2 regions of the Nitrospirillum goiasense genome follow, and region 1 is predicted to be linked to the other one. Evidence: riboswitches for the same ligand, from Rfam matches in the RefSeq annotation. Region 1 holds a riboswitch; the other holds the start of a gene.
The links. Region 1 has a riboswitch for glycine ahead of gcvT (glycine cleavage system aminomethyltransferase GcvT). Riboswitches for the same ligand answer to the same signal wherever they lie in the genome.
Positions count from the first base shown of each region.

Region 1 (4,540 bases):
GGCCGATGCCCTCGCGGGCCTTCAGGCCGCCCAGGCGGCTGGCGACGGCCGGGGCCGCCTCCAGGTCCACGCCGGTGACGCCGGGGTTGTCCAGTTCGAAGATCAACGGCTCTTCATGCACCAGGGCCCGATTCCCCGTATAGGTGGCCACATCGCTGCCGGCGGCGGATTCCGCGTCCGGCGTGGTCTTGCGTCCTTGGGTGTTCATCACTTCGACCCTCCCAGGGCCTGAACGAGGGCGTCCATGTCGTCTTCGGTGGTCGTCTCCGTCACCGCCACCAGCAGCAGGTCGGCGAGATCCGCCTGGCCGGGGTGCAGGCGGGAAACAGGCACGCCGGCCAGCAGCGGTTCCGCCGCCAGCCTGTCCACCAGCGCCGCGGCGTCGCCCGTCACCTGGACGGTGAACTCGTTGAAGAAGCCCTGGTTCAGCACGGTGACGCCGGCCGCGGCCAGCTTGTCCGCCAGTTGCGCCGCCTTGGCATGGTTCAGCCGCGCCAGGCCGGTGAAGCCCACCTCACCCAGCAGCGACAGGTGCATGGTGAAGGCCAGCGCGCACAGGCCGGAGTTGGTGCAGATGTTGGAGGTAGCCTTCTCGCGGCGGATGTGCTGCTCCCGCGTGGAGAGGGTCAGCACGAAGCCGCGCTTGCCGTCCGCATCCACCGTCTCGCCGCACAGGCGGCCCGGCAGCTGGCGCACGAACTTGTCGCGGGTGGCGAACAGGCCCAGGTAGGGCCCGCCGAAGTTCAGGCCGTTGCCGATGCTCTGGCCCTCGGCCACCACGATGTCGGCGCCCATGGAGCCGGGCGACGGCATGAGCCCCAAGCTCACCACCTCGGTCACCACCACGACCAGCAGGGCGCCCTTGGCGTGGCAGGCCTCGGCCAGGGGGGTCAGGTCGGCGACATGGCCGAACAGGGTGGGGTTCTGCACCACGACGCAGGAGGTCTTGTCGTCGATGGCGGCCGCCAAGTCCTCGATCCCCTTGGGATCGGCCGGCAGGGTCACCAGGTCCACGCCCAGCACGCCGGTGGTGGTGGCCGTCACGTCGCGGTAGTGCGGGTGCAGGCCGCCGGACAGCACGGCGCGGTTGCGGCGCGTGACGCGGTTGGCCATCAGCACCGCCTCGGCGCAGGCCGTGGCGCCGTCGTACATGGAGGCGTTGGCCACATCCATGCCGGTGATCAGCGCCACCTGGGTCTGGAACTCGAACAGGTACTGCAGGGTGCCCTGCGTCACCTCGGGCTGGTACGGCGTGTAGCTGGTGAGGAACTCACCGCGCGTCAGCAACTGGTCAACGGAAGCCGGCACATGGTGGCGGTAGGCGCCGGCGCCCAGGAAGCTGGGGCAGCTGCCCGCCGGCACGTTGCGGGCGGCCAGGCGCGACAGGGCGCGTTCCACCTGCAGCTCGCCCTGGTGATGGGGCAGGCCGGCGATGGGCTGGTCCAGGCGGGCCGCCACCGGCACGTCGCCGAACAGCGCGTCCACCGACGGGGCGCCGATGGCCGCCAGCATCTCCTGCCGGTCGGCCTCGGTCAGGGGCAGATACCGCATCAGTGCTGACCTTCCACGAAGGCGTCATAGGCGGCCTGGTCCATCAGGCCGTCCAGCTGGGCCGCGTTGGCCAGGGTCATCTTGAAGAACCAGCCGGCGCCCTGCGGGTCGCTGTTGACCAGGGACGGGTCGTCGACCACGGCCTGGTTGCCCTCGACCACCGTGCCGTCCACCGGCGCGAACACCTCGCTGGCGGCCTTCACCGATTCCACCACGGCGGCGTCCTTGCCCTTGGTCAGGGCGCGGCCGGCCTCGGGCACCTCGACGAACACCACGTCACCCAGCTGGCTCTGGGCGAAGGTGGTGATGCCGACGGTGGCGACGTCGCCGTCCAGGCTGATCCACTCATGGTCTTCGGTGAAACGGATGGTCATGATTCTGCTCCTCGGGGGGAAAGGCGTTCAATGGCAAGGCGGGCCCGGCACCGGCCGGGCCGCGCGATCGGGATCAGCCGCGGTAGTAGCGCTGCGGCACGAACGGCAGGGCGGCCACCTTGGCCGGCAGGGCCTTGCCGCGCACGATCAGCGACAGGGGCGTGCCCACGGCAGCGTTGGCGGCGGTGACGTAGCCCATGGCGACCGGGGCGTTGGCGCTGGGGCCGAAGCCGCCGGAGGTGACCTCACCCACCGTCTGGCCGCTGGCGTCCTGGATTTCGGTGTGTTCGCGCGCCGGCGCCCGGCCCTCCGGCTGGATGCCGACGCGGTAGCGCGCGGCCCCCTCGGCCAGCTGGCGGCGGACGATGGCGTCACCGGGGTAGCCCCCTCCTCCCGCCGGCGCTTGGAGATGGCCCAGGTCAGGCCGGCCTCCACGGGGGTGGTGGTGGTGTCGATGTCATGGCCATAGAGGCACAGGCCGGCCTCCAGGCGCAGGCTGTCGCGGGCGCCCAGACCGATGGCCGCCACCTCGGGCTCCGCCAGCAGCAGGCGGGCCACATCCTCGGTGCGGGCGCCATCGATGCCGATCTCGTACCCGTCCTCGCCGGTGTAGCCGGACCGGGCGATGGTCACCGGAATGCCCTTCAGGCTGGCGTTGACCATGGACATGAAGGGCATGGTGGCGACCTCGGGCACGAAGCGGGCCAGCACGGCCGCCGCCGTGGGCCCCTGCAGGGCCAGCAGGCCCCGGTCGTCGCCCAGGTACTCGACCTCGATGCCCGGCAGGCCGGCCGTCAGATGCGCGATGTCCTGCACCTTGCAGGCGGCGTTCACCACCAGGAACAGGTGGTCGCCCCGGTTGGCGATCATCAGGTCGTCCAGGATGCCACCCTGGTCGTTGGTGAAGAAGCTGTAGCGGATGCGGCCTTCCTTCAGCGCCTTCAGCTCACCCGGCACCAGCTTTTCCAGCGCGTCGACGACGCCGTCGCCGCGCAGGATGACCTGGCCCATGTGCGACACGTCGAACAGGCCGGCCTGCTCCCGGGTGTGAAGGTGTTCCTTCAGCACGCCCAGCGGATACTGAACGGGCATGTCATAGCCGGCGAAGGGCACCATCTTGGCGCCAAGCTCGCGGTGCAGGGCGTTCAGCGGGGTGGTGAGCAGGGGCGAATCGGTTTCACTGGACATAAGCGCTGGGACTCCCGGCGGACGAGTTCATCCCGCACGGACGGATTCCGTGTGGGCTCGCCCCCCTCTGTCCCGGACCCTGAGAGATTCACGGGGGAACGACCTATCGTCAGGTCGGGCCCGCTTACTCCGTCGGTGGGCTTTGGCCTCCAACGCCGGAAAGCCACCCGCAGGGGGTGGCGACAGGCATTGCCATGAGGCCGGGCCGCTTTCCAGATGTGCTTCTTCCTCGCGGTCCTTTTGCCTGAGAGTTTCCGGGGGCGGTTGCTCCTTCGGCGCCAGACCCGAACGGGACCAGTCTCTCCCGCGAGGTGTCATCAGCTTCGCGCACGCACCCTAATCCAACGGACCCCAAAAAGTAAAGGCGGGCCGCTGCCCCGCGACCCGCCTTCCCCGAGGGCTCCCGGCCTTGGGCGCCCCTGCCCGGCCGGTCGAACCCGTACGCCTTGTGCCTTTCGCTTATTTCCCGGCCGGAACCGGCGGGGCCGGCGGCTTGGAATTGAAGCGGATGTTGGCCTCCAACTGCTCCGGCGTCAGCTGGAAGCCCACCAGCACCTCATAATAACGGCCGTCGACTTCCGGGCTCAGCGGGATGAACTGGGTCAGCCGCTCCACCGAACCGCCGCTGCCGCTGCTGACATCCAGGGTGACGTTGTAGGTCTGCTTGGTCAGGATCTTGCGGTCGGCGTCGGTGACCGCGACGAAATAGGTCAGCGGCAGGGGGCCGCCGGTATAGGCGGGACCCGTGCTGGCGCCCACGCGCAGATCCTCGGTCATGGTGACGCCCTTTTCGCTGTATTCGCAGCGGCCCTGGATGTTGGGCATCACGGCGGTGTAGCTCAGCTGGCCGTTGGCGCCGGGCACGCCCACCGACGACGCGTCGCGGACGATGGCCACGGTGGGGCAGCCGGGACGATAACCGACGTTCTTATTGGCGCATGCCGCCAGCGACAGCATGAGAGGCATCCCCAAAAGCAGGGCCAGGCGGCCGCGGGTGCCTTTCCTGGGGGGCCAACCTATATTAGTGTCCGTGTGGATGTTCATTGAAGCGGGGCTCGTCTGGAGTTGGACGCCGGCCGGCGTCGGGGCCCCGCGACAATAGAGAAGCAGCCATACCGGCACAAGACATCGCCTGCGCCATCCTTATATTGATGGGCGACGAGATTTAACGTATCGGCGCTGGCGATCCGCCGCCGCACCGTTTTATGATCCGCCGCCATGATCGGCCCCGCGCGCCGGGGCTTACCGGAACCCGAGTAGACCTGATCACCATGACCAAGCCGACGCTCAACATCCTCTTGGCCTCCCCGCGCGGTTTCTGCGCCGGTGTGGACCGCGCCATCCAGATCGTGGAGGTGGCGTTGCAGCGGTACGGCGCGCCGGTCTATGTCCGGCACGAGATCGTGCACAACCGCTATGTCGTCCAG
Region 1 is NZ_JAXQNP010000002.1:1,492,409-1,496,948, reverse strand. It holds partial or broken gene gcvPB (aminomethyl-transferring glycine dehydrogenase subunit GcvPB) at 1-208, opposite strand, end outside; gene gcvPA (aminomethyl-transferring glycine dehydrogenase subunit GcvPA) at 208-1,551, opposite strand; gene gcvH (glycine cleavage system protein GcvH) at 1,551-1,925, opposite strand; partial or broken gene gcvT (glycine cleavage system aminomethyltransferase GcvT) at 1,999-3,113, opposite strand; glycine riboswitch at 3,336-3,430, opposite strand; gene ULB03_RS09415 (hypothetical protein) at 3,573-4,070, opposite strand; gene ispH (4-hydroxy-3-methylbut-2-enyl diphosphate reductase) at 4,385-4,540, shown strand, end outside.

Region 2 (4,540 bases), on a different contig from region 1:
TGTACGGGGTCTTGAGCCGCGTACCGGTGACCATGATGGGCTCAAGGTCGGTGCCATCCGACTGCGCCGTCTTGTCGGTGTCCTGGCTGGACGACGTCTGCGCCAGCGCTGGTCCAACGACCAGGCTGCCCAAGGTGAAGGCGGCCGAGGCCAACAAATGTCGCTTTTTCATTCTTCGTCCCCAAACGAATTTCGCTTCCCTGTTTATTTTGCTTGTGACGCCTCCCCAGGCCCGGTGATCAGGCGACAGAACCCCGTTCGCACCCTTGCCCGGGGTGCGCCGCCAAATCGCCGATATTCTTTAATTTGCTTTTTTAAAGTTAGTGCTGACTAACAAAACCACTAAAACTCAAAAGACAGCCGTTAACCGCGGCGTTCCCGCCATCGGCTTTTAACATTGCTAGATGGACGTCGCAGGGGCGCCGACAAACGCCCGCTGTAAGCTTAGCCGTTGATAGTGTTGGATTTTACAAAAGTCGGTTGGTGTGCGTACTCCACGATTGGCGTGACACGGCATTGCCCGGGAGTTGGGCCCGGACATGCGAAAGAGCAACGGTTATCGGGGCTGTGACGCACCCGTTCACAGAGCAGGACCTAATGCGGTTGATTTTTTTTCGCGCCTAATATTCGACGGGATTTCCCCGCCCACTCCGGCGCCCCATCTGTCTTTTTGCCTGAGAGATTTACTCCGTCGGCGGGTCAGCCGAAACCGGCGACCTCTTTCCAGATTTTGAGTGTTTGTACGGTCCTTTTGCCTGAGAGTTTCCGGGGCGGTTGCTCCTTCGGCGTCGACCAGGGGCAAAGCCCGTCAGCCGATCTCTCCCGTACAAGACGGTCCGGATGTTCGGGCACAAAAAAGGAAATGTCAATTGCATTCGTGCGGAAATTATTTTCGTGCGTTCCTGTCGCGATTCCGGTCCTTTTCTGCCTTTGCCCCTGCTTCGCGCTGCCGGCACACCTCCAGGTCCATTCCACCCAATTGTTAGGAAAAGGTGCTTGACACCCGATGGCGACTCTGGCGTTCAATGGTGGCGCTGATGCGGGAGAGACCGGCGACCGGAGTTATCCGTGAACTGGCGCCGAAGGAGCAACCGCCCCGGAAACTCTCAGGCAAACCGACAGGCGGAACGCACCGGCCATCCACCGCATGAGTGGGCGTCCGTGCCTAAACGCACCTTCAGCCTGGGTTTCCCGGACTGCAGGTTCCTTGTGCCATGTATCCCACCATCAGTCTGGGGCTTTGTCCCCACCGGCCAGCGCGGTGGCGGCGTGCTCTGATACAGCGTGCCCTGATTGTGCCGGTGTCCTATCGAACAACGATAAACAATGAAGCACGGAGGCAGTTTTGGGGATTTCCATTGGGGGGCTGGTGCGTCCCATCGTTGCGGTCTGCATCGTCCTGCTGGCGCCCGTCGGCGCCCCCGTCGGCGCTCAAGCGGCCGATCGGGCGTTGATGCGCTTTCCGGACATACATGGCGATGAAGTGGTCTTCTCCTACGCGGGCGACCTCTGGCTGGCTACCACCGCTGGCGGGACGCCGCGCCAGCTGACCAGCGGGCCTGGCCTGAAGCTGTTCCCTAAATTCTCCCCCGATGGTCAATGGATCGCCTTCACCGGCCAATATGGCGGTGATGAGCAGGTCTATGTGATGCCCGCCAAAGGCGGCGTTCCGCGCCAATTGACCTTTTATCCCGCCCTGGGGCCTTTGCCGGCCCGGTCGGGCTACGACAATCAGGTGACGGGATGGAGGCCGGATGGTTCCGCCATCCTTTTCCGGTCGCTTCGCGATGTGCCTACGGTGACGGAGGCGCGGCTTTACACCGTTCCCCGGACGGGTGGGGAGGTGGCGCCGCTGCCCATGGCGCGGGCTGGCGCGGGCGTGTTTTCCCCCGATGGGGGCAAGGTGCTGTTCTCCACCACCTCGCGCGATTTCCGGACGTGGAAGCGGTATCAGGGCGGTTGGGCGCAGGATCTGTTCGTCGCCGACCTGTCGTCCAAATCCCTGACGAACATCACCCACAACGTCCGCACCGACCGCGACCCGATGTGGACGCGCCGGGGCATCTTCTTCCTGTCGGACCGCGACGGCCATCTGAACCTGTATCAGACCGACGTCAACGGCGGGACCGTCCGCAAACTGACCAACTTCACTGCCGGGGATGCGGAATGGGCCAGCGCGGACGCGGATGGTAACATCGTCTTCCAGTATGAGGGCACGCTCCATGTCTATCGCGCGGCGGCGAATACCGAGCAGACCCTGACCCTGGACATTCCGGCCGGCGACGCGGCGGGCATGCCGCGCACGATCGGCGTGGGCGGCCAGGTGGAGGACAGCGCCCTGTCCCCGGATGGACACCGGGTCGCGGTCGTCGCCCGGGGGGATATCTTCCTGCTGCCCGTCGAGGGGCCAGGGGCCGCCGTGAACCTGACCCACAGTTCCGGCGTGCATGAACGCGCCGTCGCCTGGGCGCCTGACGGCCACAGCCTCGCTTTCCTGTCCGACCGTGGCGGGGATGAGGAACTGTGGGTCATGGCCAGCGATGGCGGCGGCGCGCGCGCCGTCACCCGCGACAGCCACACCCGCTATTACCGCCCCGTCTGGTCGCCCGATGGGCGTCACGTCGCCGTCTTGGACAAGGACGGCGGCTTGTTCGCGGTCGATGTCGCCACCGGCGCGCGCCGGTCGGTGGGCGCCACGCGGGCCTGGTTCCAGCGGGATTATGAATGGTCGCCCGATGGGCGCTACCTGACCTATGCGGAGATGCAGCCCAGCAACCTCCGCGCCATCCGCATCTGGGATGTCGAGACGGGCCGGAACGAGGTCGTCACCGATACCCTTTACGATTGCTTCAGTCCCGCCTGGTCACCGGATGGGCGGTATCTCTGGTTCCTGTCCGTCCGCGACCCGGTCTTGCAGGTGGCGGAAGGCGAATGGAACTATGCCGGTAACCGCCAAACGCGGATCTATGCGCTGGCGCTGCGGCACGATGTCCCGAACCCGTTCATGCCCCCCAATCCGGGGGAGGGTGCCAAGGGTGGGGCGGCGGCGTCCGCCGATGGCAAGGGGGCGAAGAAAGGCGCCGTCGTGGAGTATGACGGCCTGGCGCAGCGCCTGATACAGGCGCCCGTCGGCCCGGATAACTACGTGGACCTGACGGCCGCCGCCGACAGGCTGGCCTTCCGCCTGCACGATGACCCGACCTTCGCCGGCGGCGACGGACATGCCTCGCTGTTCAGCCTGCCTTTCAAGGGGGGCAAGACCATCCGCGTGGTCGATGCGCCCCGGGGGTATGACATGGACGCGGCGCGAACCACAGCCCTGCTTCAGGGCGGCAACAATTACTTGGCGGTCGCCCACCTGGATCCGGGCGGGGGAGCCGCCGGCGGCCCGACCCCCCTCGACCTCGGCCGTTTGGTCGTGACCATCAACCCCCGCGAGGAATGGGCGGAAATCTTCGATGAGGTTTGGCGCCGCTACCGCGACTTCTTCTACGACCCGGCCATGCAGGGGCACGATTGGAAGGCAATCGGCGCGCATTACCGGGCCCTGTTGCCGGCGGTCGGCAACCGCGCCGACCTGAATTACCTGATCGGTGAGATGATCGGTGAGCTGAACATCAGCCACGCCTATGTCGGCGGCGGGGATGAAGGGATGCAGTTCCGCCCCGGCACCGGGCTGCTGGGCGCGCGTTTCACCTTCGACCCGGCGGCGGGGCTCTGGCGCGTGGCCAAGGTGTTCGAGGGCGACAACGCCGACCCGCAATACCGTTCCCCCTTCACCGAGGTGGGAAGCCGCGTCGGGGTGGGGGAATACATCCTGGCCATCGATGGGCGGCCGCTGGACGCGAGCTTCGGTCCCGACCAGGCGCTGGCCGGCAAGGCGGACCAGATGGTGGAGGTGGCGGTCGGCCGTTCCCGCAGCGTGGAGCGGCGCGTGCTGGTCAAGACCCTGCACAGCGAGACCGCCCTGATCCGGCAGGAGCGCAAGCTGGACGCCATGCGTCTGGTCGACCGCCTATCGGGCGGCCGGATCGGCTACGTCCATATTTCCGACATGGGGCCCGCCGGGTTGGCCGAGTTTGTGAAGGACTGGTATGGCCAGTTGCGCAAGGACGGCATCGTCATCGACATCCGTGGCAATGGCGGGGGCAACGTGTCGCGCATGATCCTGGAGCGGTTGCTGCGCCCCGCCTACAGCCGGGGGTTCGTACGGGGGCTCCAGATCCCCCAGACCTATCCCTGGGGCAACTTCACCCAGGTCTTCACGGGTGAGATGGCCATGCTGGTGAATGAGAACACCATGTCGGACGGCGACACCATGGCCTGGACCTTCCAGCAGACGCACCGGGGGCCCTTGATCGGCGAACGCACCTGGGGTGGTGTCATCGGCGGCGGCGATACCGGGCCGCTGCTGGACGGCGGAAGCGTGACCGTGCCCCAGTTCGCCCTGGCCGGTCCCCATGGCGAATGGATCGTCGAGGGGCAGGGGGTGACGCCGGACATCGAGGTCGACTTCGACCAACCGGCCCTTAAGGGGGAA
Region 2 is NZ_JAXQNP010000004.1:78,496-83,035, forward strand. It holds gene ULB03_RS22315 (TonB-dependent receptor domain-containing protein) at 1-172, opposite strand, end outside; glycine riboswitch at 734-835, opposite strand; glycine riboswitch at 1,031-1,132, shown strand; gene ULB03_RS22320 (S41 family peptidase) at 1,370-4,540, shown strand, end outside.
Region 2: it holds a riboswitch for glycine, as region 1 does, so the genes downstream of both, ULB03_RS22320 (S41 family peptidase) here and gcvT (glycine cleavage system aminomethyltransferase GcvT) in region 1, are expected to answer to the same signal.